DNA from 2 places in the Pseudoalteromonas sp. 0802 genome. Region 1 is predicted to be linked to the other one. Evidence: predicted binding sites of a transcription regulator. Region 1 holds the regulator's gene; the other holds the start of a gene.
The links. Region 1 encodes sigma-54, which starts transcription at its own class of promoters, with help from an activator protein. Its sites were predicted from a motif close to GTTGGCACGNNNNTNGNNT; they were not measured.

Region 1 (4,584 bases):
TTCGAAGAAAAGCAAGCTGATGGCACCGTAATGAGCGCTAGCGCAGAAGAAGTTCGTTATGATGTTGCAAAACGCTTCTTAACCTTAAATGGTGAAGCTGAAGTTACTCAAGCAGGTCAAAAAGTAACAGCAAAAAGCATTACCTATGATATGGCACAGCAGCTGATCAGTGCTGAAAAAGACGAAAACTCAACAGATCGTGTACACACTATTTTAGTGCCTGTTGAAAATAAAAAAGATAATAAAGGCCAACCATGAGCACATTAAAAGCAGAGCTTTTAGCTAAAAGCTACAAAGGCCGCCAAGTGGTTAAAAATGTCGGTCTTGAAGTTGAAGCTGGCAGTATTGTTGGCTTGCTTGGTCCAAATGGCGCAGGTAAAACAACGACCTTCTATATGATTGTAGGCCTAGTACCTAGCGACAAAGGTAAAATCAGTATTGATGATAACGATATCACCCTTTTACCAATGCATAGCCGTGCGCGTTTAGGTATTGGCTATCTGCCACAAGAATCGTCAATTTTTCGAAAGTTGACGGTTTACCAAAACTTGATGGCCATTTTAGAAACTCGTAAAGATCTAAATAAAACCACCCGCGAAGAAACACTCAATAGCTTACTCGATGAGTTTAGTATTCAACACATTCGTGACAGCCAAGGTATGGCGCTGTCAGGTGGTGAGCGACGCCGTGTAGAAATTGCTCGCGCATTAGCCGCTAATCCTAAATTTATCCTTTTAGATGAGCCTTTTGCTGGTGTTGATCCAATTTCAGTGTTAGATATAAAGAAAATTATTGAGCACCTAAAAAATCGTGGTATCGGTGTACTAATTACTGACCATAATGTTCGAGAAACCCTTGATGTTTGTGAAAAAGCCTACATTGTTTCTCATGGGGAGCTAATTGCATCAGGCACACCTGAGCACGTATTAGCAGACCAAACTGTACGCGATGTATATCTAGGCGAGCAATTCAGGCTGTAACCATTACGCCAGCGACTAGAGCATCTGCTAGACTTATAACAATGACAATAAATCGATAACTGTGTTTATACAGTTATCGATAACTTAAAAAGGATTGTTAGGGATACATGAGGCAATCATTACAGCTGCGCATGGGCCAGCAACTTACAATGACTCCACAACTGCAACAAGCGATTCGTTTGTTGCAGCTCAGTACATTGGATCTCCAGCAAGAAATTCAAGAAGCGCTTGATAGTAATCCCCTGCTTGAAGTGGAAGAAGCGGATTACAATGAAGAAAGCACCGGCAAGAATGAGCAAAAAGCGGAGCCTGACGATGTGCAAGTCAGCGCGTCTGCCGAAGAAGCACCTAGCGAGTACGAGCAAGAAAGTAGTGATGCTCTCAATAAAGACACCGTAAGCGATGACTTAGCAATGGACGTCACGTGGGATGAGTACATGAGTGCCGCCCCTTCAACATCGTCAGGGCCAATGCCTGAAGATGAATCTATCTACCAGGGAGCATCAACCGAAACCCTTCATGAATACCTAATGTGGCAATTACAGCTCACGCCATTTAGCCCTACTGATGAAGCGATTGCTGTGGCAATTGTAGAAGCTATCGATGACTCAGGTATTTTAACGGTAAGCTGTGAAGATATAGTCGAAAGCTTTAATCAAAATAACGATGAAGAAGAAATCGAACTTGATGAAGTCGAAGCGGTCTTAAAAAGAATTCAGTTATTTGATCCTGTGGGTATTGGTGCGCGCAGTTTACAAGAATGTCTGTGCATTCAGTTACGCCAATTCGATGCTAATACGCCATATTTAGCTGAAACTAAAATGGTTTTATCTGAGCATATCGAATTATTAGCGAGTCGCGACTATCGAACTTTGATGAAAAAGACTAAGCTTAAAGAAAACGAGCTTAAAGAAGTGATGACACTAATCCACAGCTTAAATCCTAAGCCTGCGGATAGCATAGTGCGCGAAGAGTCTGAGTACGTTATACCTGATGTATCAGTAAAAAAAGTAAAAGGTCGCTGGGTAGTCGAGTTAAACCCAGACTGTATGCCAAAGATTAGAGTGAACAGCCAATATGCGGCGATGTCTCGCTCTGTAAAATCAAGTAGCGACAGCCAATTTATTCGCTCTCACTTACAAGAAGCTAAGTGGTTTATTAAAAGCTTAGAAAGCCGTAACGATACGCTATTAAAAGTGACCAACTGTATCGTTCAACAACAACAAGCTTTCTTTGAGCATGGCCCTGAAGCAATGAAGCCGATGGTGCTAAATGATGTTGCTGAAATGGTCGAAATGCATGAATCGACGATTTCACGGGTAACAACGCAAAAATATATGCATACCCCACGGGGTATTTTTGAGTTGAAATATTTCTTCTCAAGCCATGTCAGCACCGAAAATGGTGGTGAGTGTTCTTCTACAGCAATACGCGCTTTAATCAAGAAGTTAGTCGCTGCAGAAAACTCAGCTAAACCATTGAGTGATAGCAAAATTGCAGATATATTGGCTGAGCAAGGAATTAAAGTAGCTAGACGTACAATTGCAAAATATCGTGAGTCTCTAGCAATACCTCCGTCTAATCAGCGTAAGAGTCTGATTTAGACGTTTTACATAGAAGGAAAAATGCTTATGCAACTAAATTTAACTGGTCGTCATGTAGAAATCACAGATTCATTAAGAGACTATGTAAACACCAAGTTTGCAAAACTAGAAAGGCATTTTGACCATATTAATAATGTTCATGTCATTCTAGATGTAGAAAAATTAAGCCAAAAAGCAGAAGCAACTTTACATGTAAACGGAGGCGAATTGTTCGCTTCTACAGAACATCAAGATATGTACGCAGCCATTGACTCACTGATCGATAAACTTGATCGCCAAGTCATTAAACACAAAGAGAAATTAGCTCGACATTAAATTATGAAACTAAGTTCACTTACTAACCAGGACTGCAGCAAAGCTGCGGTCCTTTTTAATAGCAAAAAAAGAATTCTTGAATATATCAGCGAACTGGCCCACCAGCAGCTTCCTCATTTATCGCAACAAGATATCCTAGATGCTTTACTCAACCGAGAAAAACTAGGTAGCACCGGCATTGGCCGAGGTATTGCTATTCCACATGGCCGAATGAGCGGCGCAGATGAGCCTCATGCATTTGTGATAGTGAGTGAATCCCCTATTAATTTTGATGCAATTGATAATCGTCCAGTTGATATTTTTGTGGCACTCATCGTACCAGATGGTGACTGTCAGCTTCACCTAAAGACCTTATCAACAATTGCTGATAGACTTAAAGATAAAGAATTTTGTAAACAGCTGCGTAGTGCTACTACCGATCAGCAACTGTTTCAGGTCATATCAGCAGAGGCATAAATGGAATTAATAATTATCAGCGGTCGCTCAGGCTCAGGTAAATCGGTCGCTTTACGAGTACTTGAAGACTTGGGCTATTATTGCGTTGATAATATTCCGGTTAATTTACTGCCTTCGCTCGTACGTAGTGTGTCTGATAACTACGATAAAATAGCGGTCAGCATCGACGTGCGTAACTTACCGAAAGAGCAGCAAGAATTTAATGATATTCTTGAGTACCTGCCAGGTTTCGCAAACCCAACACTATTCTATTTAGACAGTGATGACCAAACTCTGATCAAGCGCTTTTCAGAAACACGCCGCTTGCATCCACTATCTATTGATTCTTTGCCGCTTGATCTGGCCATTAAACAAGAAAAAATCCTGCTTGATGTGTTGATCACTCGCGCTGACTTTATGATTGATACCACTGATCTGAGTGTTCATCAGTTAGCAGAATCAATTCGCGAAAAGATTTTAGGTAAAAAAGATAAAAAGCTGATTATTACTTTTATGTCGTTTGGCTTTAAGCATGGTATTCCAAAAGAAGCTGACTACGTTTTTGATGCACGCTTTTTACCTAACCCACACTGGGAACCTGATTTAAAGCCACTAACAGGCCTTGATCAACCAGTAAAAGATTACCTAGCTAGCCACAGCATAGTGCAAAAGTTCACGTGGCAAATACAAACCTTTGTGCAAACTTGGTTGCCACATTTAGAGCGTAATAACCGCAGTTACCTGACCATTGCTATTGGTTGTACCGGCGGCCAGCATCGCTCTGTTTACTTAGCGCAAACAATTGGTGAGAGCTTTGCCAAAAGCCATGCTAATGTAAAAATTCGCCACCGCGAACAAGACATTTAATTAGGCACCAACAATGCACGCTGAAGATACCTTTTTAATTCAAAACAAACTTGGCTTACATGCTCGTGCTGCTACTGTTTTAGCGCAATTAGCGCTGCAATTTGATGCCAAAATTACGCTTTATCAAGATGATAAAGAAGCTGAAGGCGACAGCGTGTTAGCATTAATGCTACTTGAAAGTAGTCAGGGTAAAGAAGTTCGCGTTGTGTGCGAAGGCCCTGACGCCGATGCTGCATTAACGGCAATCGGCGAATTAATTGCACAACGCTTCCACGAGCAAGAATAGCATTTGCTAAGACTTCAGGGTTTACGGTAAACTTAATTCGGATATTTAAAATTCCCTTTAAATATCCTACTTTTATATCGCTCGCTTTTCTAAATTA
Region 2 (4,584 bases), on a different contig from region 1:
CGCAATTAAATGACGCCAAAAAAAGCAATATGCATTAAATAGAATAAAAAAAGCCCCCCATAAAAAAGTGGCCTTTTGCCAAAGTGTTGTTAATTGCTGCCAGTATTTATATATGATCATAGCCACTCCATTTGAGTCATAAAAGGTAGCAAAAATAGCCGCTTCCCTAAAAAGGCTTTTTCATTATATGTTAAAGCCAGTTGATTGATGCAAATGCTGACTGGTAAATTCGAACTCTGCCACTATAATTAGCTCGTGCTTATACTTAACTTGCAATATGTAGTGCTATGTCTTTAAAAGTATTATTAAATTTTAAATTAAACTGGGTACTTTTGTGTGCCAGTTTTTGGCTTTTTGCCCTGCCAATTCAGGCTAAATATGTGGTGGCTGTTGTAGGTAAAACCAAAAACGATAGCTTTTATCAGCAAGCCTTTAAAGGGTGTGAGCAATTTGCAAAACAGCATCTCGATTTTGAATGTATTTACGACGGCCCCAAAGACTTTCAAGATATTCGCACGCAAGTATTAGTGATCACCGACCTAGTTCGCAGAAACAACATTAGTGGTTTATTAATCGCAACCACAGATTCCAATTACCTTGTTGAAAGAGCATTAAAAAAGCTTAAAGATAACAACATTCCTGTGATCACGTTTGACTCTGATCTGCTCGAGAAAGATCAGCAGTACCGTTTAACCTACGTAGGTACCAATAATTTTGATTATGGTGTGGCCTTAGGTAACGAATTAAAAAAATTCACCAACAAAGAAAATAACCAGGTTTGTATTCAATCAGGGCACTCAACAACACCTAATTTAAACAAGCGTATTGAAGGTGTTCGCTATGCGTTATCTGGGCAAAAAGATAAACGTTTAAGCGGTGAAAATGGCTGGAGTGAGTTCGATAGATGCCCTTTATATAGCTTAGGCAAGCGAGAAGTCTCCCTCGGTCAACTCGACAAACTGCTTAACCTTGAAAATCCACCACTATTTTTAGCGGTAGCGGGTTTTGCTCAATTTAACTCTAACTATGCAAACGTGATTGCTAAACATAAACAACGCATTGCCAATCAAGAGGTGGTGATCGTTTCTGCTGATACTGAGCAAATGCAATTAGAAGTATTACAGCAAGGATTATCATCGGCCAATATTGGTCAAAACCCTTTTGAAATGGGCCGACTTTCTACCGAGTTGATGTATCAATACCTCACTAAAGGTGAACGCCCAGCTAAGTCTCACTATTATTTAGACTTTCACTATTGTCAGCAAAGTAATGCAGGTACTTGCACCGTTAATCACTAAAACTTTGATCTCACTAAAGTGCAATTAACTCGATAAGCGCTAGACTTACCACAACTTGATTAATTGTAAGGATTTAGCCATGACACACCTAGTTAGTGATTTGATGACGCCAGACCCATTCGCCATAAGTGCGCAAAATACCCTGCATGACGCGCATAATCTAATGAAAGAGAAGAATGTTCGCCATATTCCAGTGATCAATGAGCACGGTGGCTTAGTTGGCATGTTAACGCAAAAAATCATGATTGCTCAGGTAATGAATATCATGGCTAATTACAGCGCCAGCGCCCTTGAACGCAAAGAAAAGCAAACTAAAGTAGTTGATATTATGGCTACCGATTTTACTAGTATCTCGCCAGAGCAACCGCTTCACGAAGTTGCTAAGTTTTTTGTTGAAAACCGTCATGGCTGCATGCCTGTGGTTGATAAAGAAAACAACCTAGTGGGAATTCTAACTTCATCTGATTTTGTTCGTTTAGCAGCTGCATTGCTTTCTTAAGTCGTAAATTTGTATCTGCACACTGAATTTTTTACAGAAGGTGTGCAGAGTTTTCATACTCATACCTCACCACAACCACTCCACCTCAAAACAGAATCAAATTAAACCTTAAAATTCAATAATTTAACGTTATGTTTATTTTAGGCACAGCGCTTGCTTCTACCTAATCAAGCGCGCTTTTAAACTAAAAGCGAAAGGAATTTTATAGATAATCTCGGAGGAGTAATGAGTAATTCATCATCAAAAATCGCAGAATTTACAGCACCCGGTGTTAAAGACCAAGCTGCAGCTGACACGATTGCTATTCTAGACCAGCGCATGGTCGCTTTAATCGATTTACACCTCACTTTAAAACACATTCATTGGAATGTTGTTGGTCCTAATTTTATTGGTGTACACGAAATGTTAGACCCGCAAGTAAGCGCAGTGCAAGAGATGACTGACACGATTGCAGAGCGTATTGCAACTATGGGCGGCGTACCTGTTGGCACACCACAATCAATTGTAGAACGCCGTACTTGGCAAGATTATTCAATTGGTAAAGGCTTAGTTACTGACCATCTAACAGCCCTTGATAAAGTATATAACGGAGTCAATAAAGACCACCGTTCAGCTATCGATAAGCTTGGTGAGCTAGACCCAGTTTCTGAAGATATGATCACCGGCCAACTGGCTGATTTAGAACAATTTCAATGGTTTGTTCGTGCACATATCGAATCTTCTACCGGCGAATTGAAAGGTTAAACCCCCTAGGTCTATCCGAAGACCCCTTGCCCAGCAATTGCTGGGCTTTTTTATGCTTTGTTACAACCAACCTTTATGTTTAAAGAACAAGTATGGTGCAAAGCCAGACAGCAACATAATGCCAATTGCAAACGGGTAACCCCATGCCCATTGCAGTTCAGGCATGCTATTAAAATTCATTCCATAAATACTGGCGACGACGGTCGGCGGTAAAAACACCACAGAGGCAATTGAGAAAGTTTTGATAATTTGGTTTTGTTCGATGTTAATAAAACCCTGAGTCGAGTCCATTAAGAAATTAACCTTATCAAACAAAAATGTACAGTGAGACATGAGGGTATCAATATCAAGCACAATTTCACGTAGTGATTCTCGATCTTCTGTAGGCGCTCCTAGGTGGCGCAGTAAAAACGAGATATTCCGGCGAGTATCCATCAAACATAAACGCACCTTACCGTTATTATCTTCAAGGCGAGAAATTCGGCTAACAGCTTCTTCTAAATCAGAATCATCTTCTTCAAGTACGTAGGCACTGAGTTTTTCTAATTGGTGATGCATGTCTTCAAGCATATCAGCGTGGTTTTCGACTTTTTGGTCAAATAAAGTCACCAAAAGTTGCTTTGGATTATCACACGCTACTTGCCCTTTACGAGCACGCAGTCGTAATAGACGAAAATCGGCTAGTTCATCATCGCGGATTGTCAGCAAGCAGTTGTCTTGTAGCAAACAAGCCACGGTTACCGTATTAAAGCGCCCTTCATTTGGTGACATGAAAAGCGCATGCACATGCAAGCCTTCATGGTCAATAAAACAACGGGAAGAGGCTTCGATTTCTTCAACATCATCAGCACCAGGTAGTGTGATATTAAGCGTGCTTGCCAGCGCTTGTCGTTCTTCTTCGGTTGGATTTATGGTATCAATCCAGTGGGCATTTTTTATGGCGGTTGCAAGAGGCGTATCTGCAGCTGGCTCAGTTTCTGTGATCACACCTTGGTCTATAGAAAAAAATCGTAACATGCGCCCTACCCTGAATAATCAATGTAAAGCAAATACTATAGCTGTTCACGTTAATGAACAATGACAATGCTACTAATTACTGGGTAAAGCAGAAAAATAATTTAAACCTAACATCAATTGCTTATTTCGCTTTTTTGAAACGCACCAAAAGCATACCTATCAAGATGATGCCAAGGCCTATTAAGCAAGGTACAAAAGCACTTTGCAAGGCAACATCAAACGCTAAAAAGTCGGGGTAACCGGTTTGCCAAAGCGTCCATTCATAACCGAGCTTTGATGCAATATGTTCACCGCCGCTACTAAGTACGATGATTGCATCATTGTTATCTGGGTTGATGCGAAGTGTGCTATTTATTGCTGGCTCATTCGCGCCATCATGGCCAAACACAAAATCTCCCGATGCTGTTGGTGCATAAAGCATGGTACCTAGCCCCCAAATTGGTGCGCCTAAGCTAATTGCCAAAGGCGCTCGCATGGTACTGATCATTTGCGGGCTTAACTGCCCTGTTTGAGGTGATGTTAATGCTTGCACTAAAGCGATTAAGTCATGGCTACTTGCCAGTAAGCCTGTTGCCGCTGCCGATGCGTATTGAAAATGCCCCGCAGCTTGACCGCTTTTATCATAAGCAGGTGCGATGTTGTCTAACTCAGTGAGTACATCGTAACTAGCATCAGTCATATTGACTGGCTTAAAGACGTTATCAGCCATCCAAGTTGCAAAGCGTTGATTCGTTTTTTCTTCGACCAGCAGCTCCAGTATCAAATAGCCGCCCCCAGAATACTGAAAATCGCCCACAGGCTTGGTGACTTTAATTTCACGCACACCCGTTGATGATAGCGGCTTGTTTAGCGACGCAAGCAAGCTTGGTACGGTTTCATTTAGCTCAATATCAGCAAAGCCCAAACCATCGCCAAGCCCAGCAGTATGAGATAACAGATGAGCAAGGCTAACTGATTGATTATCAAACTCTGATTCAGGTAACTGCCAACCCGTCAGTTGCTCATTAATCGCCTGATCTAAACGAA

Region 2: a site for sigma-54 is predicted at 1,938-1,956, ahead of dps (DNA starvation/stationary phase protection protein Dps). Genes of this name have one in related genera too.

The regions. Positions count from the first base shown of each region.
Region 1 covers NZ_JABVXE010000025.1:15,543-20,126, reverse strand. Annotated here, with positions in the region: gene lptA (lipopolysaccharide transport periplasmic protein LptA) at 1-258, shown strand, start outside; gene lptB (LPS export ABC transporter ATP-binding protein) at 255-980, shown strand; gene HUS61_RS19485 (RNA polymerase factor sigma-54) at 1,088-2,584, shown strand; gene hpf (ribosome hibernation promoting factor) at 2,612-2,899, shown strand; gene ptsN (PTS IIA-like nitrogen regulatory protein PtsN) at 2,903-3,355, shown strand; gene rapZ (RNase adapter RapZ) at 3,356-4,201, shown strand; gene HUS61_RS19465 (HPr family phosphocarrier protein) at 4,215-4,487, shown strand.
Region 2 covers NZ_JABVXE010000008.1:31,532-36,115, reverse strand. Annotated here, with positions in the region: gene HUS61_RS13510 (LytTR family DNA-binding domain-containing protein) at 1-120, opposite strand, end outside; gene HUS61_RS13505 (substrate-binding domain-containing protein) at 288-1,298, shown strand; gene HUS61_RS13500 (HPP family protein) at 1,378-1,797, shown strand; gene dps (DNA starvation/stationary phase protection protein Dps) at 2,023-2,541, shown strand; gene corA (magnesium/cobalt transporter CorA) at 2,602-3,558, opposite strand; gene HUS61_RS13485 (serine hydrolase) at 3,680-4,584, opposite strand, start outside.